Regions from separate parts of the Streptomyces mobaraensis genome, predicted to be linked through region 2. Evidence: riboswitches for the same ligand, from Rfam matches in the RefSeq annotation. Region 2 holds a riboswitch; each other region holds the start of a gene.
The links. Region 2 has a riboswitch for cobalamin ahead of metE (5-methyltetrahydropteroyltriglutamate--homocysteine S-methyltransferase). Riboswitches for the same ligand answer to the same signal wherever they lie in the genome.
Positions count from the first base shown of each region.

Region 1: linked by a shared signal. The riboswitch ahead of K7I03_RS03210 (Nickel transporter NicT) and the one ahead of metE (5-methyltetrahydropteroyltriglutamate--homocysteine S-methyltransferase) in region 2 are both predicted to bind cobalamin.
Region 3: linked by a shared signal. The riboswitch ahead of K7I03_RS13835 (FecCD family ABC transporter permease) and the one ahead of metE (5-methyltetrahydropteroyltriglutamate--homocysteine S-methyltransferase) in region 2 are both predicted to bind cobalamin.

Region 1 covers NZ_CP083590.1:779,923-789,662, reverse strand. The annotation lists gene K7I03_RS03215 (APC family permease) at 1-715, opposite strand, end outside; cobalamin riboswitch at 1,022-1,244, shown strand; gene K7I03_RS03210 (Nickel transporter NicT) at 1,277-2,419, shown strand; gene K7I03_RS03205 (class I SAM-dependent methyltransferase) at 2,552-3,391, shown strand; gene K7I03_RS03200 (alpha/beta hydrolase family protein) at 3,413-4,654, opposite strand; gene K7I03_RS03195 (ArsR family transcriptional regulator) at 4,787-5,737, shown strand; gene K7I03_RS03190 (5-carboxymethyl-2-hydroxymuconate Delta-isomerase) at 5,754-6,119, opposite strand; gene K7I03_RS03185 (Fpg/Nei family DNA glycosylase) at 6,237-7,100, shown strand; gene K7I03_RS03180 (amino acid permease) at 7,124-8,566, opposite strand; gene K7I03_RS03175 (GH92 family glycosyl hydrolase) at 8,762-9,740, opposite strand, start outside.
Region 2 covers NZ_CP083590.1:1,121,556-1,131,295, reverse strand. The annotation lists gene K7I03_RS34225 (hypothetical protein) at 333-476, opposite strand; gene K7I03_RS34220 (hypothetical protein) at 486-689, opposite strand; gene K7I03_RS04675 (GNAT family N-acetyltransferase) at 781-1,314, shown strand; gene K7I03_RS04670 (hypothetical protein) at 1,305-1,700, opposite strand; partial or broken gene K7I03_RS04665 (pyridoxal phosphate-dependent decarboxylase family protein) at 1,657-2,460, opposite strand; gene K7I03_RS04660 (enoyl-CoA hydratase/isomerase family protein) at 2,722-3,255, shown strand; gene mmsB (3-hydroxyisobutyrate dehydrogenase) at 3,252-4,205, shown strand; partial or broken gene K7I03_RS04650 (enoyl-CoA hydratase) at 4,232-4,363, shown strand; gene metE (5-methyltetrahydropteroyltriglutamate--homocysteine S-methyltransferase) at 4,546-6,867, opposite strand; cobalamin riboswitch at 7,031-7,274, opposite strand; gene K7I03_RS04640 (2'-5' RNA ligase family protein) at 7,444-8,034, shown strand; gene K7I03_RS04635 (hypothetical protein) at 8,350-8,655, shown strand; gene K7I03_RS04630 (alpha/beta fold hydrolase) at 9,205-9,740, shown strand, end outside.
Region 3 covers NZ_CP083590.1:3,235,215-3,244,954, forward strand. The annotation lists gene K7I03_RS13805 (LmeA family phospholipid-binding protein) at 1-457, shown strand, start outside; gene K7I03_RS34320 (putative leader peptide) at 624-704, shown strand; gene K7I03_RS13810 (sulfurtransferase) at 821-1,663, shown strand; gene K7I03_RS13815 (DUF1416 domain-containing protein) at 1,709-1,996, shown strand; gene K7I03_RS13820 (DUF3099 domain-containing protein) at 2,153-2,431, shown strand; gene K7I03_RS13825 (DsrE family protein) at 2,459-2,824, opposite strand; gene K7I03_RS13830 (FABP family protein) at 3,101-3,706, shown strand; cobalamin riboswitch at 3,701-3,830, shown strand; gene K7I03_RS13835 (FecCD family ABC transporter permease) at 3,931-5,019, shown strand; gene K7I03_RS13840 (ABC transporter ATP-binding protein) at 5,019-5,789, shown strand; gene K7I03_RS13845 (ABC transporter substrate-binding protein) at 5,840-6,874, shown strand; gene K7I03_RS13850 (Fur family transcriptional regulator) at 6,894-7,331, shown strand; gene ygfZ (CAF17-like 4Fe-4S cluster assembly/insertion protein YgfZ) at 7,385-8,365, shown strand; gene dtd (D-aminoacyl-tRNA deacylase) at 8,525-8,950, opposite strand; gene K7I03_RS13865 (RsiG family protein) at 9,109-9,740, shown strand, end outside.

The DNA of each region.
Region 1 (9,740 bases), 340 kb from region 2:
TGATCTCGGCGCCCATGTAGGCGGTCGTCCAGTAACCGCCGTAGTCGTAGATGCCGATGGTCAGCCCCGCCGCGAAGCCGATCCAGAAGTGATTGCTCGTCAGCTCGAAGGCGTGCGAGGGGTAGGTGAACGCCCGGTCCGGGCTGAAGTGGGTGAACGCGGCGGTGATCACCAGCACCACGGCCGCGATCATCACGCCCCAGAGCACCGTGGTGATCCGGGCCATGTTCTCCACCCGCCCCCACAGCAGCGCCACGACGACGACGATGAGCGCGAGCCCGGTCAGGTCCCCCTGGGTCGGGGTCATGCCCGGCCAGAGGTATCCCAGGTACTGCACGAAGCCCATCACACCGCTCGCCATCGCCAGCGGCACGTAGAGCATGGCCGTCCAGACGAACAGGAAGGGCATCAGCCGGCCCGTCCGGTACTGGAATGCCTGCCGGAGGTAGACGTAACTGCCGCCCGCGCCCGGCAGGGACGCGCCGAGCTCGGCCCACACCAGGCCGTCCGCGAGGGCGAGCAGCGCCCCCGCGAGGAAGCCGATGACGGCCTGCGGGCCGCCGAAGGCCGCGACCATCAGCGGGATGGTGACGAACGGGCCGATCCCGCACATCTGGCTCATGTTGATGGCGGTGGCCTGGAACGGCCCGACGCGGCGGACGAATCCGTCCCGGCCGTCCGGCCCGTCGGCCCGCTCTCCCGCTCTCTCCGCCATGGCGGCCACCCTTCCCGTCGGCGCGATACCTGCACTCGTACACCGGCCCGCCCGGCCCGTCCATCACCCCGGACGGAGTGGGCCGGACCGGTGCGCGGCCACCGCCCGAACAGCGCACGGGAGTTGGGGCCCACGGGCCGGACGGGATGCTGGGTGACTCTGGCCGGGCGCTCCGCGCCGAGTCAAGACCCGGGGCGCACGGGGCCGGAGCGCGGCACGGGACGGAAGCCGCTACCGGAACCGGTGCGCCCCCTGAGGCAGGACATGACAATCACCACTCTCGGTGCATCCGCACTGGCAGGGGCGTTACAGTGACCCGGCCGTGGTGTTCGGGAAGACCGGTGCAGGACCCTCCCAGGGGGATCCGATTCCGGAGCGGCCCTCGCCACTGTGATCGGGGAGTGACCGTCCCGTTCCGCGCGGCCCACCGGGCGCGTGGAGCCACTGGCCGCAGCCGGCTGCCGGGAAGGCGGGGGCGGACGCGAACGAACCCGTCAGCCAGGAGACCGGCCACGGCATCTCAGTGAACCGATCCACGAGGTGCTGGAGCGTGAACCCCCAATGACCCTGCCCACCGACGCGTCCACCGGTGCGTCCACCCAAGCCGCCGCCGGGCCGTCCGCCGCCTTCCGCTGGCGCCGCGAGGACACGATGCGGACCGCCGGCCTGCTCGCCGTCATAGCCGCCCTGCACGTCGTCGCCTTCGGCGTGCTCTTCCTGCTCGTCGTCCCCAACGACTACCACGTGGGATCCAAGGTGTACGGCGTCGGCCTCGGCGTCACCGCCTACACCCTCGGCATGCGGCACGCCTTCGACGCCGACCACATCGCCGCCATCGACAACACCACCCGCAAGCTGATGGCCGACGGCAAGCGCCCGGTCTCCGTCGGCTTCTGGTTCGCCCTCGGCCACTCCAGCGTGGTCGTCGCCATGGCCGCGCTGGTCGCCGGCGGCACGCACATGGCCAGCACGCTGATGGACGAGGACTCGTCCACCCACCAGACGCTCGGCGTCGTCGGCACGTCCGTCTCCGGCGGCTTCCTCTACCTCATCGCCGCCCTCAACCTCGTCGCCCTCGCCGGCATCCTGCGCATCTTCCGCGCCATGCGCGAGGGCCGCTACGACGAGGCCGAACTGGAGAAGCAGCTCGACTCGCGCGGCTTCATGAACCGCATCCTCGGCCGGTTCACCCGCTCCATCACCCGCCCCGGCCAGATGTACCCGCTGGGCTTCCTGTTCGGCCTGGGCTTCGACACCGCCACCGAGGTCACCCTGATGGTGATGGCCGGCAGCGGCGCCGCCGCCGGACTGCCCTGGTACGCGATCCTCTGCCTGCCGCTGCTGTTCGCCGCCGGCATGAGCCTCTTCGACACGCTCGACGGCACGTTCATGAACTTCGCCTACCAGTGGGCGTTCTCCAACCCGGTCCGCAAGGTCTACTACAACCTCACCATCACCGGCCTGTCGATCGCCGTCGCCTTCCTCATCGGCACCATCGAACTCGTCGGCGTGCTGCACGAGAAGCTGGACCTGGACGACGCGGTCACCGGCTGGATCGCCGGCCTCAACCTCGACAACGTCGGCTTCGTCATCGTCGGCCTGTTCGTGGTGGTCTGGGCCGCGGCCCTCGCCTACTGGCGCCTCGCCAAGGTCGAGCAGCGCTGGGCCGCGCGCGGCGCGACGGCCCCGGCGGCGGAGGGCTGACGCGCGACGGGCGGGCCCCGGCGGCGTCCCCCTCCGTCCCCCGCCCGCCCGGGATTTCGCGGGGGCGGGACGGACGGACACCGCCGGGGCTACCGTGAGAACGGAAGCGTCCGCTTTTCGACGAGGAGGCCCATGGAACGCGAGAAGATCACCCTCACCGGAGTCCCGGAAACCCTCCTCGCCACCCTCTACGCCCGCGCCGTCGACAGCCGGTCCCGCCACTCCCTGCTGCACGACCGCACGGCCCTGGAGACCGTCCGGCGCATCGACTACGACTTCCGCAGGACGGGCATGGCGTCCGTGAACGCGGCCGGCGTCGCCCTGCGCGCCCGCTGCCTGGACGACTGGACGGCCGAGTTCCTGGCCCGGCACCCGCGCGCGACCGTGCTCCACCTCGCCTGCGGCCTCGACACCCGGGCGCACCGCGTCGCCCGGTTCCCGGAGACCCGCTGGATCGACGTCGACCTCCCCGAGGTCGTCGCCCTCCGGAACCGCCTCCTCCCGCCCGCCGACGGCGACCACCGCACCCTCGCGACCTCCGTGACCGCCGACGGCTGGCTGGAGGAACTCCCCGCGGACCGGCCCGTGGTGGCCGTCTTCGAAGGACTCGTCCCGTATCTGCGGCCGGAGGACGGCGAACGCCTGATCCGGCGCATCACCGCCCATTTCCCGGGCGGACAGCTGCTGTTCGACTGCCTCAACGGCCTGGGCGTCCGAGCGCAGCGGCTGATCCCCCTCTTCCGCAGGACCGGCGCGACGCTCCACTGGGGCATCGACGACCCCCGCGCCCTGGAACGCCTGCACCCCGGCCTGACCTGCCTCGACGTCGTCCGTGGCTGCGACCTCCCCGATGTCCGCAGGGTCCCGCCGCTGTCCCGTGCGGAGGCGCGCCTGACGAGTCTCGTGCCCGGGGTGCGGGATGTGTTCCGGCTGGTGCGCTTCGAGTTCCCGGGCGCCGCGTCCGGCTCTTGAGCCGCTTCCGGCCCCCAGGGCTTACGCGCCGCGGGCTGCCCGGTCGGCCGCCTCCCGCCCGCACGGCGGCAGGTACCGGCCGAAGAAGGAGCGCACCAGCCCCCGCACCGCCGGGACGGACCGCTCCGGCCCGGCCGGGCCGACGAGGGCGTCCCGGTCCCGGGCCGGCATCAGGCCCGCCGCCTGGAGCCGGGGTGCCAGGGCCGCGTAGTCGGTGAACACCCAGTGCCCGGCGCCGTGGAGGAGGCGGCGCCGGGCCCGGCCGCCCGAGCGGGCCAGCACGGCGGGCCAGGAGCGCTCGAACCGCTGGTTCCGGAAGCCGTCCGTGCCGGCCAGCAGCAACGGCCGGTCCGTGCCCTCCCGTGCCACGGGGAACAGCTCCCCGGGCCGGCCGTCGGCGGCCGGCGGGTGGTCGAGGTACCCCTCCAGGTTGACGCCGGCCCGGATCCGGCGGTCCGCGCGCAGGGCCTCCGTCACCGCCGTCCCGCCCAGGGAGTGCCCGTACGCGCCCACCCGCCGCAGGTCCAGGGCCGCGCCGAGCCCCCGGGGCAGCGGGCGCCCGAGCGCCTCCGGTGACCGCCCGGCGGCCGCGTCCGCCAGCCGGTCGAGGACGAACCGGAGGTCCGCGATCCGGGTGTCGGCCAGGACGGTGAAGAGCTCCGGTCCGGGCTCCCCGGTGAGGACGGTCGGCCGCACCCGCTCCCGCCCGGGCGCGGCCACCGGGAACTCCACCTCGCCGGCGTCCCCCGGGTGGTCGACGGCGGCCACCACGTACCCGTGGCTCGCCAGGTCCTCCGCGAGCCCGGTGCCCAGGGTGCGCGGATCCCCGCCCCCGGGGCTGTACAGCAGCACCGGCCGGCGCCCCGCGAGGGCGGGCGCGTCGACGTACGCGTGGGCGCGCGTGGCGGCCCAGTCCACACCCGCCGACGGCAGGCGGTGCACCCGGACGTCGATCTCCGCGAAGAGCGCGGCGGCGCCCGGCGTCATCTGCCGCGCGCGGATCCGGCCCCGGACCGGTCCGGCCGGGTACCACACGGTGACCATCACCTCCCGGACCGGGATCCCGGGCGTCAGCGGGTCGGGCCGGGAACGGTCGACCAGGTACAGCACCGTGGCCCCGACCGGATGCGGACCGCTCGGCGCCGGCAGCCGCAGGACGACCGGCCGGCCCGGGGCGGCCGCGCCCCCGGCCGGCGGCAGCCCCGCGGCCGCCGCGGCGGCGATGACGGACCGTCTGCTCACGGTCGGACGCGTGTACGGCATGATGCTCCCCTTCGTTCGACGGCCCCCGCGCGTCGGTGCGGCGGCCACGACGGGCATGCTGGCCGCCGGCGGCCGGCCCGGACGAACGTTCAGGCCGACGCCGAAACGATGGCGCCCAGGAGGGAGAACCCGTTGCTCCGCGTCCACTTGACGGCGGACGACCTCACCCGGGTGCGGTTCGCGCCCCGCCCGGCCCCGCTCCAGGAGCTCAACGCGGCCCTGAGCATGCTCGTCCGGCCGCGCGACGCGCTGCTGTTCGGCCGGTGGCGGCAGCGGCTCCTCCGCGCCCTGCCGCCCGCCGCCGAACCGCTCGCGGACCTGGTGCCCCTCGGAGCGGCGCCCCGCTTCCTCGACGTCTTCCACGACACCCTCGCCGACGGGCTGGACGCCGTCCGGGCCGCCCCGGACCTGGTCCGCCCGGAGCTGGAACGCGTCCACGGCGGACGCCCGCCGACGCCGTGGGTGCGCGGGCTGCACGCGGACGACCCCGCCGCGTGGCGGCTCCTGCGCCGGGCCCAGCGGGCGGCCTTCGACACCGTCCTCGCCCCGGTCTGGCCGCTGGTCCAGGACCTGCACCGGGCCGAGTTCACCCGCCACGCGGTGACCGCCGCCGAGCAGGGCACCGGCGCGGCGCTCGCCGCCCTGGTCCCGGGCGGTCGACTGCGCGGAACCGTCTGGGAACTGCCGTCCCCCGTCGACCGCGACCTCCGCCCGGCCGGCCGCGGCCTGCTCCTCCTGCCCACCTTCCACTGGACGGGCCACCCGCTCGTCGCCGACCTCCCCGACGGCCCGCTCGCCCTCACCTACCCGGCCGGCCCCGGCCTGCCGCTCGACCCCGCCGCGGCGGAGGGCCCGGCCGAGCCGCTGACCGCCGTACTCGGCCGGACCCGCCACGAAGCCCTGCTCCTGCTGGCGGACGAACACACCACGACCGGCCTCGCCCGCCGGCTGGGCGTCAGCAACGCCACGGCCTCCGCCCACGCCGCCGCCCTGCGCGGCGCGGGCCTGGTCGCCTCGGTCCGCCGGGGCCGGGCGGTGGTCCACCGCCGGACGGCGCTGGGGGAGCTGCTGGTACGGCGGTGAGGGCGGGGGCGGTCGATCAGGCGCCCGCCGCCCCGATGTGCCGACGGTAGGAAGCGCTCAGCTCGCCCACGTTCACCGACGCGTGCACCACTCCCTCCGCCCCCGCCGTGTGCTCCCGCACCAGTGCCAGCACCGCCTCGCTCAGCGCGGCCTTCGCCTCGTCCGTACGCCCGGGCAGCACCGCCACCTCGACGTGCACCAGCGACTGCCCCGGCAGCCCGTCCGCCACCACGACCTCCTCGCAGCGGCGGAACCGCGTCTTGCAGTTGGTCGCGGCGGTGTCCAGGACGCGGGCGGTCAGCGGGTGGAGGGCCAGGGCGAAGGCGCGCCGGTCGAAGGCGCCGGCCAGGGAAGCGGAGTAGTCGACGGCGAAGTGCGGCATGGGTGGCTCCCGGTGTTCATGATGCGCAAGCGGATACGGCCGAACGAGTGATCATCCTCTCGTACGCCCCCGCCGGCGCCGAGTTGCCCGTCCCGTCACCCCCGTCACACTGGAACCATGCCCGAACTGCCGGAAGTCGAGGCGCTCGCGGCCTTCCTCGGCGAGCGGCTGGCCGGCCGTACGGTCGAGAAGGTGCTGCCGGTCGCGGTGAGCGTGCTCAAGACCTACGATCCGCCGCTCACCGCCCTGGAGGGCCGGCCGGTGGCCGGGGTCCACCGGTACGGGAAGTTCCTGGACATCGCCACCGAGGGCGGCCCCCACCTCGTCCTCCACCTCGCCCGGGCCGGCTGGCCGCGCTGGCAGGACGCCCTCCCCGCCGCCCCGCCGCGCCCCGGCAAGGGGCCGCTGGCCCTGCGCGTCCGGCTGGCCGGCGGCGCCGGCTTCGACGCGACCGAGGCGGGCACCCAGAAACGCCTCGCCGCCTACTGCGTCCACGACCCGTCCGACGTGCCCGGGATCGCCCGCCTCGGCCCGGACCCGCTGGCCGACGCGTTCACCCTCGACGCCTTCACCCGCCTCCTGCACGGTGAACGCCGCCAGGTCAGGGGCTTCCTGCGGGACCAGAGCGTGATCGCCGGCATCGGCAACGCCTACTCCGACGAGATCCTGCACGCGGCCCGGATGTCCCCGTTCAAACCGACGTCGGCCCTGACGGACGAGGAGGCCGCCGCCCTCTACGAGGCGCTGCGGACGACGCTCCGGGACGCCGTCGAGCGCTCGCGCGGGCAGGCGGCGGCCGGGCTGAAGGCCGAGAAGAAGAGCGGCCTGCGGGTGCACGGACGCACCGGCGAACCCTGCCCGGTCTGCGGCGACACCATCCGCGAGGTGTCGTTCAGCGACTCGTCGCTCCAGTACTGCCCCACCTGCCAGACGGGCGGGAAGCCGCTGGCCGACCGGCGGCTGTCACGGCTGCTGAAATAGCGCGATCAGTCCCGAGCGCACGATCAGTCCTGCGGCACCCCGCGGGCGTCCGCGTGCGCCAGCTCCGAGTGCCGGTAGGAGTAGGAGAAGTACACCGCGAGCCCGATCACGAACCACACCGCGAACCGCACCCACGTCTGCCAGGCCAGATAGGTGATCAGCCAGATCGAGGCGGCCACCCCGACGCCCGGCACCACCGGTACGCCCGGGCAGCGGAAGCCGCGGGGGAGCTCCGGCCGCTTGTACCGGAGGACGATCACGGCGGTGCAGACGACCGCGAAGGCCAGCAGGATCCCGATGTTGGTGAGCTCCGCGGCCTCTCCGATCGGCACGAACCCCGCGATGAGCGCCGAGGCGACGCCCACGATCCAGGTGACCCGGGTGGGCACGTGCCGCGTCGGGTGGGTGTGCGCGAACCACTTGGGCAGCAGCCCGTCGCGGCTCATCGCGAACCACACCCGGGTCACGCCCAGCATGAACGTGAACATCACCGTGAGGATGCCGATGATCGCCCCGACCGCGACGACATCCGCGATGCCGCCCAGCCCCACCGACTTGAAGGCCGTGGAGAAGCCGCTCTCCTTGTCGATGTCCTGGTAGTTCTGCATCCCCGTCAGCACCAGGCACGCCAGTACGTACAGCACCATCGAGATGCCCAGCGAGTACATGATCGCCCGGGGCATGTGCCGCTGCGCGTCCTTCGACTCCTCGGCGGCCGTGGACATCGCGTCGTAACCGAACACGGCGAAGAACACGGTGGCGGCCCCGGTGAACGCGCCGCTCACGCCGAACGGGAAGAAGGGGTGGTAGTTCGAGCTCTTCACATGGAAGAAGCCGACGATCACCACCAGCAGCACCACCAGGATCTTCAGCCCCACCACGACCGTCTCGAAGCGGGCCGCGCTCTTGATGCCCAGGGTGAGCAGATAGGCGATCAGCAGACAGAGCACGGCGGCGAACAGGTCCACCCGGTGGCCGTCCCCGGTGCCCGGCGCGCCCAGCATCCAGTGAGGGAGGTTCGCCCCCGACTCCGTCACCAGGAAGTTGACATAGCCGGAGATGCCGATGGCGACGACGGAGACGATGGCCGTGTACTCCAGCAGCAGGTCCCAGCCGATGAACCAGCCGCCGATCTCGCCCAGCACCGCGTAACCGTAGGTGTAGGCGGAGCCGGCCCGCGGGATGAGGCCCGCGAACTCCGCGTACGAGAACGCCGCCGCCGCGCTGGCCACGCCCGCGATGAGGAACGAGACGAGCACCGCGGGCCCGGCCGTGCCGTTGGCGATCGTGCCGGCGAGGCTGAAGATGCCGGCGCCGATGATGCCACCGACACCGATGGCCGTGAGCTGCCACAGGCCGAGGGTGCGGGACAGGTGCTCGCCGTGCGCCTCCGCCGTCTCCGCCTCTTCGATGGTCTCGATCGGTTTGCGGCGCAGCATGCCGTGACCGGCCCGGAGCCCTGCCATGTCCTGTCCTCTCGTCGCCCTGTCCTCGTGTCGGCGGGACGCTGACGGCGGCTCATGATGGTGCACCGGAACCGGTGACGGAAGACGCCGCTCCGGTGACGTCCGGCCTTCGGCCGATCCGTCCTCGGCCGCTCTCTTCCCGGTTCCTCGGCCGGATCTCTTCCCGGCTCCTCAGTCGGATCCCTTCCCGGCTCCTCAGCCGATCAGTCCCCGGCCGACGGAGGGCACCGCCGCCGACCGCCCGGTGCCCCAGCGGCCCGGCTTCGGGCCGACGGTCAGCTCCAGCCGCTCCGCGCGCCGGAGCGCCGCCGTCGTCAGGTACGTCCGGTCGAAGGCGGTGCCGTCCAGCCGGGCGGTCTGGATGTAGCGGTCGGTGGCGGTGGTGCCGGGCGCGGTCACGGTGAAGCGGCCGTGCGGGTACCAGTGGCGGTCCAGCCGCAGTTCGACGCGGTCGAAGACCGGGGTGCTCAGCCCCCACACGTCCGTCCCGGGCCGTACCGGGTAGACGCCGATGGCCGAGAGGACCATCCACGACGACATCGTGCCCAGGTCGTCGTTGCCGGTCATGCCGTCGGGCGCGTCCGTGAACAGGGTCAGCGCGGCGTGTACGACGTCCGTGGTCTTCCAGGGCCGGCCGGTGGCGAGGTAGGTGTAGGGGGCGATGAGGTCGGGCTCGTTCTGCGGGTTGTACTTGTCCGCGTTGTAGTAGTCGTACGGGCCGTGCACCCACACCTCGCGGGCGGTGCGGGCCGGGTCGGCGAGCAGCTTGTCGTAGGCGAAGAAGGAGTCGAGCCGCTTCTCCGCCGCCTCCCGGCCGCCGATCAGCTCGATCATCCCGGGCAGGTCCTGGGGGACCAGCCACTGGTACTGCCAGGCGGTGCCCTCGTGGAAGCCCGGGCTCTTCGCCGGGTCCGCGGAGCCCGTGAACGCGCCCTTGGCGTCGCGGGGCCGGAAGAAGCCCGTCGCCGGGTCGAACAGCTTCCGGTAGTTGCGGGAGCGTTCCGCGTAGCGCTTGGCGTCGTCGTGGTGGCCGAGCGCCTCCGCCATCTCCGCCAGCACACCGTCGGCCAGCGCGTACTCCAGGGTCGCGGAGGCGCCCTGCTGGAAGTCGGAGTCGCCGGGCTTGTGCCGGGACAGCTCGGGCGCCAGCGGAACGTAACCGTCCGCCAGGTAG
Region 2 (9,740 bases):
TGATTCATCCTGTTCCCGTACGTCGAGCGCACCTCAGCCGTCGCTGTGCTCCTGGTCGACGGCTTCGGCTACTCGCTCAGGGACCGCCCGCCTGACGACGTTCTGGCAGTCGGGAGCATTCCGACTAGGCAGGGCAAGGGAGCGCTTGCTCGGCTCGGCGGGCGTCCGAGGCGGTCCGGAACCACTACAGCCTCCTGCACCGGAACTCTGAGCGCGCGGGCATCCTCGACCCCTCCCGCGAGCACGGCATGCGGTTGCTCCGGCGGCGGGCCGGGCACGTCACGAGAGGGCGGAAGGCCGAACGTTTCCTCGCCGTCGCCGGCCGCCGCCGCTCACGGCCTGAGCCGGTTCAGCCGCACGTCGAAACAGACCAGCCCCATGGACTCCGCCACGGCCGCCGCGTAGGCCGACGCCTCCTCGGCCATGCTCCACCGCATCGCGAAGTAGACCAGCGGACCACCGGCCTCGTCGATCAACGGGCCGGCCTACCAGGGCGAGGTGTCCTCCTCGTCCTCGGTGATGTCGCACCACCGGTCGAGCAGCGCGGCGACGTAGGCCGCTATCCGGTCGGACGGCGGCGTCTCCGCCCCGCCGTCGAGGTAACGGTCGTACAGTTCGCCGAACACCCGGCCGGCGGTCTCGTCGTCCACCGGCCTCTCGCCTTCCCAGACGGCCAGGTCGTAGGTCATGCCCGGAGGCTCTCACACCGCGCCGGCACCCACCTCGCCGGCCGCCGGGCCGGTGCGCGCCGCCTGTGTCGCGCAGGGCAGTATGGGAGGCATGACCGAGATCCACACCCCCCGCCTGCTCCTGCGCCGCTGGAACGACGACGACCTGGCCCCCTTGGCGGACATCAACGCCGACCCGTACGTCATGCGCTGGATCGGTGACGGGTCGGTCCTCGACGCGGACGGTACGGCGGAGACCGTCGAGCGGTGGGAGGAGGAGTGGGACGAGGAGGGCTTCGGGGTCTTCGCCGTGGAGCTGCTCGGCTCGGGGGAGCTGGCCGGCGCCGTCGGTCTGTCCCTCCCGGACTTCCTGCCCGACGTGCTGCCCGCCGTACAGATCACCTGGCGGCTCGGCCGGTCCTTCTGGGGCCAGGGCTACGCCTCCGAAGCCGCCCAGGCCACCCTGGAGTTCGCGCTCCAGGACCGCGGTCTCGACCGGGTCGTCGGCATCGTGCGCCCGGGCGACGAGGCCTCGAAGAACGTGCTGCGCAAACTCGGCATGGAGCCCGAGCGCGCGACGACGCACCCCGAGTACGGCTTCCCCCTGCACATCCACTCCATCGACCTCACCGAGTATCAGGCCTGAGCGCGGAGGGGGACCGGCTGGTGGCCCGGACGGTCCGGTCGTGTCCGGCCCGGGTCCGGGTACACCGGGAAGCGGAGGTAGGTGGTGACGTCGCCGCGGCGGCGGCCCGTCCGGTGGCTGACCAGTTCCTGGAGTCCGGTGAACGACTCCAGAGCCCCTGGCGCCAGGGCGTCGACGAGGGCACGGTACGGGCCGCTGGGCACGCCCTCGTCGCGCAGGACCGCCTCGACCCGGCGGACCGCCTCCCGTTCGTCCTCGCGGAGGCCCGGCATCCGCAGGTAGGTGGTCGCCTCGGCCGCCCGCTCCGCGCCGCCCCGGAACGCCAGGCACGTCAGCGCCGCCTCACCCGCGTCCTTCCGGTCCGGACCGGCGAGCGCGCGGTACACCTTCGCCGCGTGGAGCGGATCGTGGGCCCGTGCCGTCGAGGCGAAGGCGTTGACCGTATCCAGGTCCGCCGCGTGATGGCGGTAGTAGACCTTGGCTCGGGCCGTGGGGCGCGCCGGACAGGTCGAGGGCGAAGAACTCCAGCTCCCTGCCGCCGGAGCCGGAAACGGAACCGGAGCCGTGCGTCCGTACCGTGTTCCGCCAGGCGGCGTCCATGCCCAGCCGCTCCATGACCTGCCCGGTCACGGCCTCGCGCCGCCGGTGGTCCCACCGGTAGAGCCCGAAGTACGCCTTGACGAGCCGGAAGAAGCCGCCGTAGGCCGCGTCCACGTGGAACCAGAGGTCTTCGCGGGCGGCCAGAGCGCCGGCGCCCGTCAGCGGGTCGATGGCGCCGGTGTCCGTCGTCCCCGCCGTCGCGACCAGCAGGAACGGCCGCAGTCCCGCGGCGCGGTCGGCACGTATCAGCTCCGCGGCCGCGTCGAGGTCCATCCGCAGGTCACCGTCGACGGGTATCACACGGACGTTGCGCCGCGGGATGCCGGCGACGCGGGCGGCCTTCGCGACGGAGTAGTGCGCCTGCTCGCCGACGTAGAGGGTGCCCCGCCCGATGCCCTCGCCCAGCCGGTCGTGACGGGCCGTCACCAGGGCGGAGAGGTTGGCCATCGACCCGCCGGTGGTGAGGACCCCCGAACCGCCGGGCGGAAGCCCGCACACGTCCCGCGCCATCCACCGCGGGACGCCCTCCTCCAGGGCGGTCAGCGCGGGGGAGGCGGCGCGCCTACGTCAGTGACTGACCCGCGGCTCCTCCCCGCCCGGCCGACCCTGGACTTACCAGGACGCCCGACTATATGGTCGGGCCAACAAGCCTGTGGTGCAGGGAAATCGGTGTGCGCCGGCACGATCCCGCCCCTGCGGCCGGGAGCGCGCCTTCGCCGGCGAGGGGCCGTCCGCGCGAGTGCGGCCGTCGAACAGGGGGAACGTCACTGACGGAACGGCGGCGCACGTCGGGAAGGCGGAAGGCGCGTGGCGATCCGGGAGTCAGGATGCCGGCCGCGCGGTCCGCTCGCCGCCGCCCTGGCCCGCCGGCCCGTCCACGACGCCCTCCCCGGCCGCGTCACGCCGCCCGCCCAGGGCGAGTTGGCGGCCCACCGGAAGCGGATCGACCCATGCTACGCGGCCGGCACGGTCGAGGAGATCCTCGACCGGCTCCGGGCGTGCGGGCACCCCGCCGCCGAGGACGCCGCCGAGGCGGTCCTCGCCACGTCACCCACCGCCGCCAAGGTCACCCTCGCCCCCCAGCCCCACGCCCCCGCGCTCGGCCCGCCGGAGCGCATGCCGGAACGGGAGTACCGCGTCCCCTGCGCCGCCCTCGCCACACCGGACCTGGTGGAGGGCGCCCGCGCCCAGGTTGCCGACAGGGGCCGGAACCCGCGCCGGCCGCCCGCCACGCTCGCCGACGTCTCCGCCGAGGACGTCGAGCGCTACTTCGCCCCGCTCGGTGACCGGGAGCCCACCCTGGCCCCCGGCGACGGTCCACTACAGGAGGTGCCCTGGTGACTGCGACCCCAGAGAACGAGAAGACGCCGATGACCGGCAAGGCCATCGGCTTCGTCGGCCTGGGCAACATGGGCGGCCCGATGGCCGCCAACCTCGTCACGGCCGGACACCGGGTCACCGGTTTCGACCTGCTGCCCGAGGCCGTCGAGGCCGCCGCCAAGACCGGTGTCCGGCCCGCCGCGTCGGCCGCGGAGGCCGTCGCCGACGCGGAGCTCGTCTTCACGATGCTGCCGACGGGCCGGCACGTCCTCGGCCTCTACACGGACGGGGGCCTGCTGGCCGCCGCCCGGCCCGGCACGCTGTTCGTCGACAGCTCGACGATCGACGTCGCCGACGCCCGGGCCGCCCACGACGCGGCGCGCGCGGCCGGCCACCGGGCGCTGGACGCCCCCGTCTCCGGCGGGGTGTTCGGCGCCGAGGCCGCCACCCTGACCTTCATGGCCGGCGGCGAGGCGGCGGAGTTCGCGGAGGCCGAGCCGGTGCTGGCCGCGATGGGCCGCAAGATCGTGCACTGCGGGCCCGCGGGCTCCGGGCAGGCCGCCAAGATCTGCAACAACATGATCCTCGGCATCTCGATGATCGCCATCAGCGAGGCGTTCGTCCTCGGCGAGAGCCTCGGCCTCTCTCAACAGGCCCTGTACGACGTGGCGTCCACGTCCTCCGGGCAGTGCTGGGCCCTGACCGTCAACTGTCCGGTGCCGGGGCCGGTCCCGGCCAGCCCGGCCAACCGCGACTACCGCCCCGGCTTCTCCGCCCCACTGATGGCCAAGGACCTCCGCCTCGCCGCCGACGCCATCCGGGCGGGCGGCGTGGACGCGGACCTCGGGCTGCGCGCGGCCGAGCTGTACACCGCGTTCGCCGAGGGCAGGGGGGCCGAGGAGGACTTCTCCGGGATCTTCCGCGTGATACGGGACAATTCGGGGCAGGCCCCGGACGGGGGGCAGGCATGACGGGGGCCGACGGCACGCCGCCCTGCGAGACCACCCTCGCCGAGGGCGGCGTCCGCTTCGAACGCCGCCTGTTCCACGTGGTGTTCGCGACCGAGGACCGGAAGGAGGGCATGACGGCGTCCGTGGAGAAGCGGCCGCCGTGCTTCGCGCATCGCTGACCCGCCGGTACGGGGCGTTGACCGCCGGCACGGGTCCGCCGGGCCGCATGAGGGTGCGGCCCGGCGGACCCGTCCCCACCCGGGCGGAAGGGTGCGCACGCCGTCGGACCCGTCGTACCCTGCGCGCCCGTCCGTCCACCCCAAGTCCCCGGCGCCCTCCGCCCGTTGCGGCCCCCGCCGCGTCAGGCCCCCGGCAGCTGCCCGCGGACGGTCCGGGCCGCCGTCACCAGGTTCTCCAGCGACGCCCGGGTCTCCGGCCAGCCGCGGGTCTTCAGCCCGCAGTCCGGGTTCACCCACAGCCGCTCCGCCGGGATCGCCTTCAGCCCGGCGCGCAGCAGCTCCGCCGCCTCCTCCGCGCTCGGCACGCGCGGCGAGTGGATGTCGTACACCCCCGGCCCGGCCTCGCGCGGGTAGCCGTGCGCGGCCAGTTCGCGCGCGACCTGCATATGCGAGCGGGCCGCCTCCAGGCTGATGACGTCGGCGTCGAGGTCGTCGATGGCCTGCACGACGTCCCCGAACTCGGCGTAGCACATGTGCGTGTGGATCTGGGTGTCCGGCCGGACCCCGCCGGTGGTGAGCTGGAACGCCTCGGTGGCCCACGCCAGGTACGCCGGGCGGTCCGCCGCCCGCAGCGGGAGCGTCTCGCGCAGCGCCGGCTCGTCGACCTGGACGACGGAAGTACCCGCCGCCTCCAGGTCGTTCACCTCGTCGCGCAGGGCGAGGGCGACCTGCCGGGCGGTGTCGGCGAGCGGCTGGTCGTCGCGGACGAACGACCAGGCGAGCATGGTGACCGGCCCGGTCAGCATGCCCTTGACGGGACGGCCGGTGAGCGACTGGGCGTACGTCGTCCAGCGCACCGTCATCGGCTCCGGCCGGGAGATGTCACCGGCGAGGACCGGCGGGCGGACGTAGCGGGTGCCGTACGACTGCACCCACCCGTGCTGCGTGGCGAGGTAGCCCGTGAGCTGCTCGGCGAAGTACTGGACCATGTCGTTGCGTTCGGGCTCGCCGTGCACCAGGACGTCCAGGCCGGTCTTCTCCTGGAAGGTGATCACCTCCTGGATCTCGGCCCTGATGCGCTCCTCGTAGCCGGCCGTGTCGATCCGGCCCGCGCGCAGGTCGGCGCGGGCGGCGCGGAGTTCGCCGGTCTGCGGGAAGGAGCCGATGGTCGTGGTCGGCAGCAGCGGCAGGCCGAGGCGGGCGCGCTGGGCGCCGGCACGTTCGGCGTACGGCAGGGAGCGGCGGGCGTCGGCGGCCGTGACGGCGGCGGCCCGGGCCCGGACAGCCGGGTCGTGGGTGATCGGGGAGGCGGCGCGGGAGGCGAGGTCGGCCCGGTTGGCCGCCAGTTCGGCGGCGATGGTGTCGGTGCCCTGGGCGAGGCCCTTGGCGAGCGTGACGATCTCGCGCGTCTTCTGCCGCGCGAAGGCCAGCCAGCGCAGGATCTGCGGCGCGATGTCGCGCTCCATGGCCGCGTCGAGGGGGACGTGCAGCAGGGACGAGGACGCGGCGACGTCGACCCGGTCCGCCAGGCCGAGTAGCGTGCCCAGGGTGGCGAGGGATTTCTCCAGGTCGTTCACCCAGATGTTGCGGCCGTTGACGACGCCGGCGACCAGGCGTTTGCCGGGCAGGCCGCCGACGGCGGCGAGGTCGTCGAGGTTGGCGGCGGCGGCCTCGGTGAAGTCCAGGGCGAGCCCGTCCACCGGCGCCTTGGCGAGGACGGGCAGGGCCTCGCCGAGCCGGTCGAAGTACGAGGCGACCAGCAGCTTCGGGCGGTCGGGCAGCGCGCCGAGATCGCGGTAGGCGCGCTCGGCGGCGTTCAGTTCGGCCGGGGTGCGGTCCTGCACCAGAGCGGGCTCGTCGAGCTGCACCCACTCGGCGCCGGCCGCCCGCAGGTCGGCCAGCACCTCCGCGTACACCGGCAGCAGGCGGTCCAGGAGGGTGAGCGGGACGAAGTCCGGGTCCACGCCCGGCGCGGGCTTGGCGAGCAGGAGGTATGTGACGGGCCCGACGAGGACCGGCCGGGCGGCGGCCAGCCCCAGGGCGAGGGCCTCCTTCAACTCCGCGACCTGCCGGGCGGAGTCGGCACGGAACACCGTGTCCGGACCCAGCTCCGGCACCAGGTAGTGGTAGTTGGTGTCGAACCACTTGGTCATCTCCAGCGGCGCCACGTCCTGCGTACCGCGCGCCATCGCGAAGTACCCGGCCAGGGCGTCCTCCTCGACGGCGGCCCGGTGCCGGGCGGGGATCGCGCCGACCATGACGGTGGTGTCGAGGACGTGGTCGTAGTACGAGAAGTCGCCGGTGGGCACCTCGTGGAGGCCGGCCGCGGCCAGCTGCTCCCAGGTGTCCCGGCGCAGGCCGGCGGCGGTGGCGCGCAGGGCGTCGGCCGTCACCCGGCCCTTCCAGTAGCCCTCGATCGCCTTCTTGAGTTCACGGTTCCGGCCCTGGCGGGGGTAGCCGTACACGGTGGCCCGTGCTGCCGCGGCTGCGGACTTGCTGGTCACGGAGATCTCCTTCGCGAGATGGATCCCTGAGATCCCGGAACGGGACGAGAGCGCGAAGGGTGACGGACCGGGCGGGCCGGGCGCGCGCGGCATGGCGCGGTCGTCCGCCTGGTATGTACGCCGACCCGCCCTCGAGGTCACCGGGATGTCCGCGCACGAGTGGTTCGCGCGCGGGCAGGTGGCAGGTCTTCGGACTCGCGGGCGCGCCTCGTGGCGTACGGAACCCGTCGGACTCCGTACGAGACACCTACTGGCCGTCGCTTCCCGGGCCCCGTGCGTCGGGCCCAGTGCGTATGACGGCGGTCGTTCCCGCTCACCGCTGCGGGGCAGTCCCGGATTCCCACCGGGTTCCCTCTTGCGACGCTCCCGTCTGGCGGGCGGGGCGAACCAGCTGCGCTCGTCAGCCTAGAGGGTGCGGGGCCCGGGACGGAAGGGAGTTCGTGATGCGGAAGGTGAGGTGGGACACGTGGGACGGGCGTGCGGCGGGAGAGACAGCGGACGCGTGGCGGGCGTGCGGTGGGAGGGGCGGTGGCCGTCCGACTCGTGCGGACCGGGTGCGGCCGGGACCATGGAAGGGTGGACGGCGACCTGGTCCTGGAGGCGGCGCCGACGGCCCGGACGGCCGTCGCGTGGCTGCCGCCGCGCGCCCACTGGCCGGCGATCCAGGAGATCCGCCGGAGGTACGACCCGCAGGTGCGGCGGTGGCCACCGCACGTCAACCTGCTGTTCGGCTTCGTACCCGAGGAGGACTTCCCGCGGGCCCTGCCGCTGCTCTCCGCCGCGGCGGCCGAATGCCCGGCCTTCCCGGTCCGGCCGGCGGGCGTGCGGTACTTCCGGCACCGGCGGTACGCGACGGTGTGGCTCGACCCGGCGGCGGGCGGCGCCCTGGCCCCCTGGGCGCGCCTGCACGACGAGCTGGCGTCCCGCTTCCCGCTGTGCCGCGGGCGCGGCGAGCGCTTCGTCCCGCACCTCTCCCTCGGGCGCACCACGGAGCCGCGTGCCCTGGCCGCCGAGCTGGCCGCCCGGCTGGGCCCGATGCCGGGGGAGGTCGAGGAGATCGTGGTGCTCTCGCGGCGCGGGGAGGAGCCCATGCGGACGCGGGCCGTGGTCACGCTGGGGGCGGGGGAGGTGCGGTGGGCGGGGGACCGAGGGGTTCGGCGCCGGTGAGGAAACGGAGTGGGGCGCGGCGCGTCGTGAGGCCGTCGTCGCCGCGTCGTGTGCCGGCGGACGGTTCGGCCGCCGTGGTGGCGGCCGTGCGACCGGTCCGGCAAGCCGTCCCCGGTGTCGGGGTGCCCGTCGGGCCGGCCGTCAGGGAAAGCAGCGTCGCGGGGGACAGGCTGGGCCTTCACCCGTCCTGGGAGCGGCAGTTACGAAAGATGGTTGCACATGGAACAACACTGTCGCGGCGCGCGAGGTTGCCCTAGATTTCTTACGTATGGCGTAACTGATGTGCGTCTTGGGAGAGTTGATGGGGAGGATTCCTTGAACGGAAAGTTACGGAGGACGGCCGGACTCACCGCGGTCGCGGCGACCCTGCTCGCCGGCGTGGCGCTGGCCGCCCCGGCGTCGGCCGCCACCGCCGCGCCGGCCCGGGGAGCGGTGACGGAGGGCTCGTCCACCTACTACGTCTACGTCACCGGGGTCGCCGGCTCGCTGGACGGCGCCCGCGCGAACGCGAACAGCAAGCTCCCGAAGAACTGCTACCCCTGGGGCATCGTGGCCAGTGGCACCACCCCCGACAGCAACATCTGGGTGACCGTCCAGGGCAACTGCTCCGGGGAGCAATGACGGAGACAGCACCCGCGCAAGCAAGGACCGAGGGGCGCCGACCCAACCGGCGCCCCTCGGGGCTCTTCGGGCTCTCCGGGGCTCTAAGGGAGGGACCTTAGCGCCCCGAAGGCCGTCCGTCCGGTGTTTCCGCCGTTCGCCCGTACCTCGCCGTTCGAGGGTGGCTCCCTCGGTGTGCTCCCGGCACCCGTCCCGGCCGGGCGCGCCAGTCGCGGCGCGCTCTGGAGGGCGCCCTCGCCTCGTTCACCGTCGGCCGGACCGTCGGTGCACCCCGCCGACCCGGTTCGGACCGGGGCCGAACTCCCGCTTCCCGCTCATGCGCGGACCGCCTGACAAAGGCCGGCCGGCCGGCTCCCGCACATCGCCTACCAGGCAGAGCTCCTTCTGTGGCTCCTTGAGCGGTTTCTCCAGCGTGGCACGGACTCAAGCACGCGCCGACTGCGCCGAGTTGGCTCGCGTCACCTGTTTGACCGGTGACGCACCCTGTGTCATAGTCGTCCGCACGCCCGCAGCGGGCGCAGGCACTTCGCGACGCACGGAGGGCTCGGCATGATCGATCGGCGTACGTTCGGCAAGGTGCTCGGCCTCGGGGCCGGCGGTGCGGTCACCGTCGCGCTGCCGGGGGTGTCGGGGGCATCGGAGGCGGCGCAGGCCGCCACGGAGCGGCGGGCCGGCCCTCGCCGGCAGGGCGCCTTTCCCACGCTCAAGAAGGTCAGAGCCGGTCTGCTGGAGGTCGGTTACGCGGAGCTGGGGCCGGCGCACGGGCCGCCGGTCGTCTGTCTGCACGGCTGGCCGTACGACATCCACAGCTTCGTCGACGTCGCGCCCCTCCTCGCGGCCGAGGGGTACCGGGTGGTCGTCCCCTACCTCCGCGGCCACGGCACGACGCGCTTCCTCTCCGGCCGGACCTTCCGCAACGGGCAGCAGTCCGCCCTCGCCCTCGACACCGTCGCCCTGCTGGACGCGCTCGGGCTGGAGAAGGCGGTGCTGGCCGGATTCGACTGGGGGGCCAGGACCGCCGGCATCGTCGCGGCGCTGTGGCCCGAGCGCTGCAAGGCCCTGGTCTCCGTGGGCGGTTACCTCGT
Region 3 (9,740 bases), 2.1 Mb from region 2:
GTCGATCCGGGTCAGCGACTTCGACGCGACCCTGCACGGCGTCCGCGTCGACAGCAGCTTCACCTCCGCCGTCGCCGACCGGGCCACCGGCACGGCCCACATCTCGTACGAGGACCTCAGCCGCATCGCCGGGCAGGGCATCACCGTCGGCTACGGCGGCAAGGACGCGTCCGGCACCAGCCGGGTGAAGGTGACGGGCAGTATCCCGCTGCCGATGGGCGTGGTGAAGCGGAGTGTGGTGTCCACGGTGAGTCTGGTGGGGGACACGCGGGTGCGGGTGCACGCGGAGAAGGTGCCCGCGGATCTGCCGGGGCTGGAGGGGCTGATTCGCTCGAAGACGGATTTCGAGCGGGAGATCACCGGGTTGCCCCGGGGGATCAAGCTGGAGAAGCTTGAGACGAATGAGAAGGGTGTGGAGATCACACTGGGTGGGACGGGTGTCCGCCTGGCGGGATGAGCCCCAGCCCCGCCCCTTCGCCGTTTCCTGGGGCTGCGCCCCAGACCCCCCTTTCGCGGCTCCGCCGCTCGTCCTCAAACGCCGGACGGGCTGAAATGCGAGACAATTCGTCTCACATAGCGACACACCGGTGACACCCCTCCCCCACCCTCCCTACGATCGCATCATGAGGCGACAGGCGGATCTCACCAAGCGGCGGGCAGTCGACCTGTGCCGTGTGGCCGCCATGCTGTGTCGTCGTGCCTGACGGGGCTCCGCCCCCTCTTCGGCCGGCCGCTCCGGCCCCCCTCCCGCATCACCGCCATGTGCCGGCGCCCGGCGCGCCGTCGGCGTACCTCAGCAACTGCCCCGGAGGAGAACAGCATGAGCCGCAATGACGTCCTGGTGGATGCCGACTGGGTCCAGGCCCGCATCGACGCAGGCGACGCCAAGACCGTCATCGTCGAGGTCGACGAGGACACCTCGGCCTACGACAAGAACCACATCAAGTCCGCCATCCGGATCGACTGGCGGACGGACCTCCAGGACCCCGTCCGCCGCGACTTCGTGGACCAGGCGGGCTTCGAGGAGCTGCTGTCCGCGAAGGGCATCGCCAACGACGACACGGTCGTCCTCTACGGCGGCAACAACAACTGGTTCGCCGCCTACGCCTACTGGTACTTCAAGCTCTACGGCCACCAGGACGTCCGCCTCCTCGACGGCGGCCGCAAGAAGTGGGAGCTGGACTCGCGCGACCTGGTCGCCGAAGTCCCGCGGCGGCCCCGCACGGAGTACAAGGCCAAGCCGCAGGACGCCTCGATCCGCGCGTTCCGGGACGACGTGCTGGCCGCGATCGGCAGCCTGAACCTGGTCGACGTCCGGTCCCCCGACGAGTTCAGCGGCAAGCTGCTCGCCCCCGCCCACCTCCCGCAGGAGCAGTCGCAGCGCCCGGGCCACGTCCCGTCGGCGCGCAACATCCCCTGGTCCAAGGCGGCCAACGACGACGGCACGTTCAAGTCGGACGACGAACTCCGGGCCGTCTACGAGGGCGCGGGCGTGGACCTGACGAAGGACACCATCGCGTACTGCCGGATCGGCGAGCGGTCGGCGCACACCTGGTTCGTCCTGCACGAGCTGCTCGGACAGCCCAACGTCCGCAACTACGACGGTTCCTGGACCGAGTACGGCTCCCTCGTCGGCGTGCCGATCGAGCTCGGCGCCAACTGACCCGCCCGAGCGACACCACCAGGACCACGAGGAAAGGTACGCAGCATGTGTGGAGCCAAGGCCGGCGGCCCCGACGCCTCGACGGCCAAGCCGGGCGAGACGACCATCCAGGGTTCCGTGACCCGTGACGGGGTGCCCGTCGCCGGTTACGTGCGTCTGCTGGACAGCGACGGCGAGTTCACCGCGGAGGTCCCCACCTCCGCGACCGGGCAGTTCCGCTTCTACGCGGCCGAGGGCACCTGGACGGTCCGCGCGCTCGTCCCGGGCGCGACCGCCGACCGTACCGTCGTCGCCCAGGAGGGCGGGCTGGCGGAGGTGGCCATCGCCGTCTGAGCGAGCCGTACAGAGCACGGCGCCTCGCGCGCCGGACGGCCGGAGGGCCGCACCCCGGGGTTTGGACGACCTGATGGCGGGGTGCGGCCCTCCGGCACGCCCTCGGACGGGCCGCGCGCGCTGTACGGCGACCGGGCCCCGCCGTACCGTTGAAGCATGTACGCGCGGCGGCGCCACCTGTACTTCGCCATGATGGGCACGTGCGTCGGGACGTTCGTCCTGGCCTGGGCCGTCGTACGGCTGTGGTCCGTGCCCGCCGCCATCGGCATGTGCCTGTTCGCGATGGTCATCCCCCCGGTGGCGGCCATCGTGGCCAACCGCCGGGGCCCCGACGACCGCTGGTGGGACGAGGAGACGGGCGACCCCGAGTCCGACCGCTGGTGGAACGAGCTGGACGACCGGCGCGGCCGCGACGACCAGCGGGACGGCCCGTGACGGCTCAGCAGAACGATCAGTGACGGCTCAGTAGACCAGTGCCTGCACGCCGTCCGCCATGGCCTCGCCGACGAAGACCTGGGCACCCGCGATGCGCGCGCCCTCGATCAGGTCCTTCTCCTCGATGTCCCGCCGCGCCGCGCACTGCGTGCAGACGGTGATCATGCCGCCGCCCGCCCGGATGCCGTCGATCAGCTCCGGCAGCGGCGCCGCGTGCGGCAGTTCGAACTCCGCCGCCCGGCCCGGCAGGGCGAACCAGGACGACTCCCCGGTCAGCCACAGCGAGACCTCGACGCCGCTCGCGACGGCGACGGCCGCCACCGTGAACGCCTGCGAGCACCGCTCGGGCGCGTCCGCGCCCGCCGTCACCTTGATCACGAGCTTCTTCCGCATGGGATCACTGTAGGCCGGGCGCCCGTTCCCGGGGGCTCGTGCGGCCCGTACCACCTCACACCGCCGTTCCGGACCGGGCCGACTAGACTCGTCGCAGGTCCGTAACCCCTCACTCCGACCGAGGAGCGCGCTCGTGCTTGAGGCAGTCTTCACCACCCTGCTGGTCCTGGTCGCCGTCGGCGTTCTCTCGTTCGCCGGGCTGACCTGGAAGAAGCTGTACCAGGGCCAGCGCTGAGCCTCCCCGACCACCCCCTACAGATCGTCTGAGCTGAGCCCATGATCGAGATTCCGTCCGACCTCCACCGGGACCTGGTGCCCCTCGTCTTCCTCCTCGGCAAGTGGGAGGGGGCGGGCGTCGCCGACTTCCCGGGCTCCGAGAAGTGCAACTTCGGGCAGGAAGTCACCTTCACCCACGACGGCCGGGACTTCCTGGAGTACGTCTCGCACAGCTGGGTGCTCGACGCCGAGGGGAACAAGGTCCGCCCGCTGGAGACCGAGAGCGGCTACTGGCGGATCGACAAGGACCGCAAGGTCGAGGTCGTCATGATCCGCGACCAGGGCGTCGTCGAGGTCTGGTACGGCGAGCTCGCCGACAAAAAGCCGCAGATCGACATCGTCACGGACGCGGTCGCGCGGACCGCCGCGTCCGGCCCGTACTCCGGCGGCAAGCGCCTCTACGGGTACGTCAAGGGCGACCTGATGTGGGTCGGCGAGAAGGCCACCCCCGAGGTGCCGCTGCGGCCGTACATGTCCGCGCAGCTGAAGAAGACCGCCGACGTGGCCGCTCTGGAGGAGTGGGCGCGGAACCTGCCGGACGACCTGCCGGACGGCGTCTCCTTCTTCCGCCCGGACGGCACCCCCTACAACCCCGAGCAGCCGTAAGCCCCAGGCTGCCGTACGAAGCGCCCCGCGGGGGAAGTCCGGTCGAAGTCCGGCGCTGACCCGCAACGGTAGGCAGAGCACCCGCTCTGCGAGCCCGATCACCCGCGGCGGTGTCAGCTCCTGACAACTCGCCGTGGACTGCGAGGGGAGGCCCCCCGCGGCGCGGCGGGGCTCCTCCGGGCACGTCTCGCCCGGGCCCACGGCCCGAGCCGAAGGCGTCCCCCTTGGCGACCACCGCACACGCCCCGCCCGGCCCCGGCACCACCGCACCGGCGCGGCGGATCCCGCTGCCACCCCTGCTCGCCGGGCTGGCCGTGGCCCTGCTCGGCTCCCTGCTCTGCTGCGTCGCCCTCGGCTCCTCCGGCATCGGCTGGGGCCGGGTGCTCCACTACCTGGGCGCGGGGCTGACCAGCGGCAGGATCGGGGCGGACGAGGTCTCCGCCTACACCATCGTCTGGGAGCTGCGCTTCCCGCGCGCCCTGCTGGCGGCCGTGGTCGGCGCCGGGCTCGCCGCCGTCGGCGTGGCCACCCAGGCGCTGGTCCGCAACGCCCTCGCCGACCCGTTCGTGCTCGGCATCTCCTCCGGCGCCGCCGTCGGCGCCAACGCGGTGCTCCTCTTCGGCGTGCTCGGCTCGCTGGGCGTCTGGGCGCTGTCCAGCGCCGCGTTCCTCTCCGCGCTCGCCTCCATGGCCCTGGTGTACGCGGCGGCCCGCGGCACCGGGCACGGGCTGACCCCGCTGCGGCTGGTGCTGGTCGGGACGGCCATGTATTACGGCTTCTCCGCGATCACCACCCTGATGGTCTTCAGCGCGGACCGCGGCGACGCCGCCCGCTCGGCGATGATGTGGCTGCTCGGCAGCCTGGGCGGGGCGAGCTGGCAGTCCGTGCCGATCGCCGCCGGGGCCGTGCTGCTGGGCCTGGGTTATCTGCTGTGGTCGGCGCGCGGCCTGAACGTGCTGGCCATGGGCGACGAGACGTCGTCCGCGCTCGGCGTCGACCCCGAGCGGCGGCGCCGGGTGCTGTTCGTCGTGGTCGCGGCCGTCACCGGTGCCGTGGTGGCCGTCAGCGGCGCCATCGGCTTCGTCGGGCTGATGGTCCCGCACGCCACCCGGATGCTGGTCGGCGCCGACCACCGCCGGGTCCTCGCGGTCGCGCCGCTGCTGGGCGCGGTGCTGCTGGTGTGGGTGGACGTCGTCTCGCGGCTGTTGCTCGCGCCCGTCGAACTGCCGGTCGGGGTGATCACGGCGCTGATCGGCGTGCCCTGTTTCATCCTGCTGATGCGCCGGCGCGGCTACACCTTCGGAGGGGCCTGATGCGGGTCGACATCGAGGACCTGTCGGTCGAGGTGGCCGGCGCCCGGCTGGTCCGGGACGTGGAACTGCGGGCCGGGAGCGGGCAGTTCGTCGGTGTCGTCGGCCCCAACGGCAGCGGGAAGTCGACGCTGCTGCGGTGCGTCTACCGCGCGCTGCGGCCGACGCACGGCCGGGTGCTGCTGGACGGCGACGACCTGCACGGGCTCACCGCCCGCGAGGGCGCCCGGCGGCTGGCGGCGCTGCCGCAGGAGTCGGGGAGCGAGTTCGACTTCACGGTCGCCGAGGTCGTCGCGATGGGCCGGCTGCCGCACCAGCGGGGAGCCGGCCGCACCTCCCGCGAGGACACCGACGTCTGCGCGGCGGCCCTGGAACGGGTCGGCGCCGGGCATCTCGCGGACCGCGGCTTCCTCACCCTCTCCGGCGGCGAGAAGCAGCGCGTCCTGATCGCGCGCGCCCTCGCCCAGCGGCCCAAGGTGCTCGTCCTGGACGAGCCGACCAACCACCTGGACATCAGCCAGCAGCTCGAAGTCCTCGCGCTGGTACGGGACTCGGGGCTCACCGTGCTCGCCGCGCTGCACGACCTCAACCTCGCCGCGACCCACTGCGACGTCCTGTACGTCGTCCACGGCGGGCGGCTCGTCGCCTCCGGACCGCCGGACGAGGTGCTGACGTCCGGGCTGCTGGCCGACGTCTTCGGCGTCCGGGCGCACCGGGTGCCCCACCCGGTGTCCGGCGTCCCGCAACTCCTCTTCGACCGCCTGCCCCGGTGATCCCGGTGACCCCGGTGACCCCCTTCCCCAGGAGCCCCGCCATGCGAGCCATGCGCACCGCCCGCGCCCTCGTCTGCCTGACCGCCGCCCTCGCCCTCGCGGGCTGTGGCGCCCAGGTGGACGACGAGAAGACCGACGACGCCAAGAAGGCACCGGCCTCCGGCCACTACCCCGTCACCATCGAGAACTGCGGTGTGAAGACGGTGTACGACAAGGCGCCGCGCCGGGTGGTGACCAACGACGTGGGCATCGCCGAGATCATGTTCGCCCTCGGCCTGGAGGACCACATGGCCGGCTACGTGGCGCCGGACTACAAGACCAGCCGCGAGGACGACATCCCCTGGAAGGACGGCTACGACAAGGTCAAGCGGCTGTCCACCAAGCAGATCAACAAGGAGATGGTCCTCGACGCCAGGGCCGACCTCGTCTTCGCCGGCTGGAACTACGGCTTCGGCGAGGGCGACGGCTTCACGCCCGCCGCGCTCAAGAAGCTGGGCATCGGCTCGTACGTGCTCACCGAGTCCTGCCGCAGCGGCAGCGGCAAGGAGCGGGGCGTGATGCCGCCGCTGGAGGCGCTCTACACCGATCTCACCACCCTGGGGAAGATCTTCGACGTCGAGGACCGGGCGGCGAAGCTCATCGCCGGGTTCAAGAAGAAGGTCGCGGACGCGCAGGCCGCGATCCCGGCGGACGGCAAGCGGCCCAAGGTCTTCCTCTACGACGACGGCCGCGACAAGCCGGTGACGGCCGGCGCCTACGCGGGGCCGCACGACATCATCACCAAGGCCGGCGGCGACCACGTGATGAGCGACCTGAAGGACACCTGGACGACCGTCGGCTGGGAGACGGTGGTCGACCGGCGGCCCGACGTCATCGTCATCAACAACTACGGTGACGTCACCGCCGAGGAGAAGCGGAAGTTTCTGCTCTCCTACCCGCCGCTGGCCGACGTCCCGGCCGTGAAGAACAAGCGGATCTTCGTCCTCGACTATGTGGACCTCGTGGAGAGCCCGCGCAACCCGGACGCCGTCGCGGCCCTGGCCGGCTACCTCAAGGAGGTCCGGGAGGGGGTCGGGGAAGGCTGACCCCGCCTAGACTGGAGGCGTGGTGGACACCGACTGGCAGAGCGATCTCCGCAAGCGCGGCTACCGGCTGACGCCCCAGCGCCAGCTCGTCCTGGAAGCGGTGGACCGGCTGGAGCACGCGACGCCGGACGACATCCTCACCGAGGTCCGCAAGACGGCCGGCGGCATCAACATCTCCACCGTCTACCGGACGCTGGAGCTCCTGGAGGAGCTCGGCCTGGTCAGCCACGCCCACCTCGGCCACGGCGCCCCGACGTACCACCTCGCGGACCGGCACGACCACATACACCTGGTCTGCCGGGACTGCACCGGGGTGATCGAGGCGGGACTGTCGGTGGCGGCCGACTTCACCGAGCGGCTGCGCGCGGAGTTCGGCTTCGAGACGGACATGAAGCACTTCGCGATCTTCGGCCGGTGCGGGTCCTGTGCCTCGGGGAAGGCTCCGGCCGGCTCATAAGGCGGACCGTACGGGGCATCGGCCCACGCCCGCGCGAGTCGTAGGCTGGGCGCATGCTGCGTCAATCCAAGAGCCCTCTGCTGTCGCTGCCCGGCGCCGTCCCCGCCGAGGGCCCGGACGAAGGCGTCGCCGCGCACTACGGCGACCCGTTCCGCGAGCAGCGCGCGCTCGCCGACGGGTCCGGCTTCGTCGACCTCTCCCACCGGGGCGTGGTCGCCGTCTCCGGCGACGACCGGCTGAGCTGGCTGCACCTGCTGCTCACCCAGCACGTCAGCGAGCTGCCGCCCGGGCAGGCCACCGAGGCGCTGATCCTCACCGCCAACGGCCACATCGAACACGCCCTCTCCCTCGTCGACGACGGCACGACCGTCTGGGCCCACGTCGAACCCGGCACCCAGGAAGCGCTGCTCGCCTACCTGGAGAGCATGAAGTTCTTCTACCGGGTGGAGGTCGCCGACCGCACCGACGAGATCGCCGTCGTCCACCTCCCCGCCGGCTCCATCACCGAGGCCCCCGACGGCGTCGTCGTCCGCGAGACGCCGCACGGGCGCGACCTGTTCCTGCCGCGCGAACGCCTGGAGTCCTTCGCGGCGGACCACGGCCCCGCCGCCGGCACCCTCGCCCTGGAGGCCCTCCGCGTCGAGGCCCACCGGCCCCGGCTCGGACTGGAGACGGACCACCGGACGATCCCCCACGAGCTCGGGCTCATCGGCACGGCCGTCCACCTGCAGAAGGGGTGCTACCGGGGGCAGGAGACGGTGGCACGGGTGCAGAACCTGGGGAAACCGCCGCGGCGGCTCGTCTTCCTGCACCTGGACGGGAGCGACGTGCACCTGCCGGGGCACGGGGCGCCGGTGCGGCTGGCCTCTGACGGGCCTGACGGGCGGCAGCTCGGGTTCGTGACGACCGCTGTGCGGCATTACGAGCTGGGGCCGATCGCTCTCGCCCTCGTGAAGCGGAATGTTCCGGTGGACGCGGCGCTGGTCGTGGGCGAGGGGACGGCGGCGGCGCAGGAGGTCGTGGTCGAGCCGTAGGGTGCCCCGGTCCCGCCCTTTCGCCGATTCTCGCGGGGGCAAGCCCCCGCACCCCCGAAACCGCGCTCCGCGCGGTTGTCCTCAAACGCCGGACGGGCTGACTGTTCAGCCCGTCCGGCGTTTGAGGACGAGCGGCGAAGGGGCGGGACCGGGGCACCCTCACACCTCCACCAACACCGTGAACGGCCCGTCGTTCGTCAACGACACCTTCATGTCCGCCCCGAAGACCCCGGTCTCGACACGAGCCCCCAACTCCCGCAACCGAGCCACCACCTCATCCACCAAAGGCTCGGCCACGCGGCCCGGAGCAGCCGCGTTCCAGGTGGGCCGCCGCCCCTTCCGCGCGTCACCGTAAAGCGTGAACTGGGAGATCACGAGCAGCGGCGCGCCCACGTCGGAGCAGGACTTCTCGTCGGCGAGGATCCGGACGGACCACAGCTTGCGGGCGAGCTGGGCCGCCTTCTCGGGGGTGTCGTCGTGGGTCACCCCGACCAGCACGCACAGCCCCTCGCCCACGATCTCGCCGACCGTCCGGCCGTCGACGACGACGGACGCCCCGTTCACCCTCTGCACCACAGCACGCATGCCGTCCATGATGCCGGGCGCCGTCGGGCCGCCCGTTCAGGGCCGTTCGGGTGGAGACGGCCTGCGGCCGGGCGGGGCACAGTGGCACGATGCGTGCAGGCGGTGCGATATGCGGGCACAGCGTTCCGTACGCACCCGGCGCGAGGGGACGGAGCCGCATGACCACACCGATCGAGCACCACCTCAAGACACCCGAGAAGACGCCCAAGACGCTCGAAGCGCTCAGGGCGAAGGCATCGGAAGCCGGGGACGCCGTGGACAGTCTGCACGCGAGGCCGCCGAGCCAGCGGTCCGGGCGGCTCGCGGACGTTCCCGTGCGGCAGCTCGGCGAGCTGCGGCTGGCGGAGCTGCGGGCGGTGCGCAAGGAGGCCCGGCGGGAGGAGGCGGACCTCAGCTACGTCCGGCGGCTGCTCCAGGGCCGTATCGACATCCTGCGGGCCGAGCTGGAGCGCCGGTCGGCGCCGGGCACCCCGTCATCCGACCGCCGGCTGCTGGTGGACCGGCTGACGGAGATCCTCACGGACGATCCGTCCGCCCACCGCTCCTCCGCCCGCCATGTGACGCTGGGGACGCCGCACGGCGAGGAGTACCGGCGGCTGGCCGAGGACACGCTGGGCGAGGTCGGCCTGTCGGACCTGGCCGCCCGGACGGACGCCGAGCTGCGGGCGGGGCTGGCCCGGCTCGCGGCCTACGAGCGGCACGTCTCCGAGCGGCGCCGGCAGCTCCAGCGGACGGCGGACGATTGCGGTGCGGAGATCGCGCGCAGGTACCGTGAAGGAGAAGCGCAAGT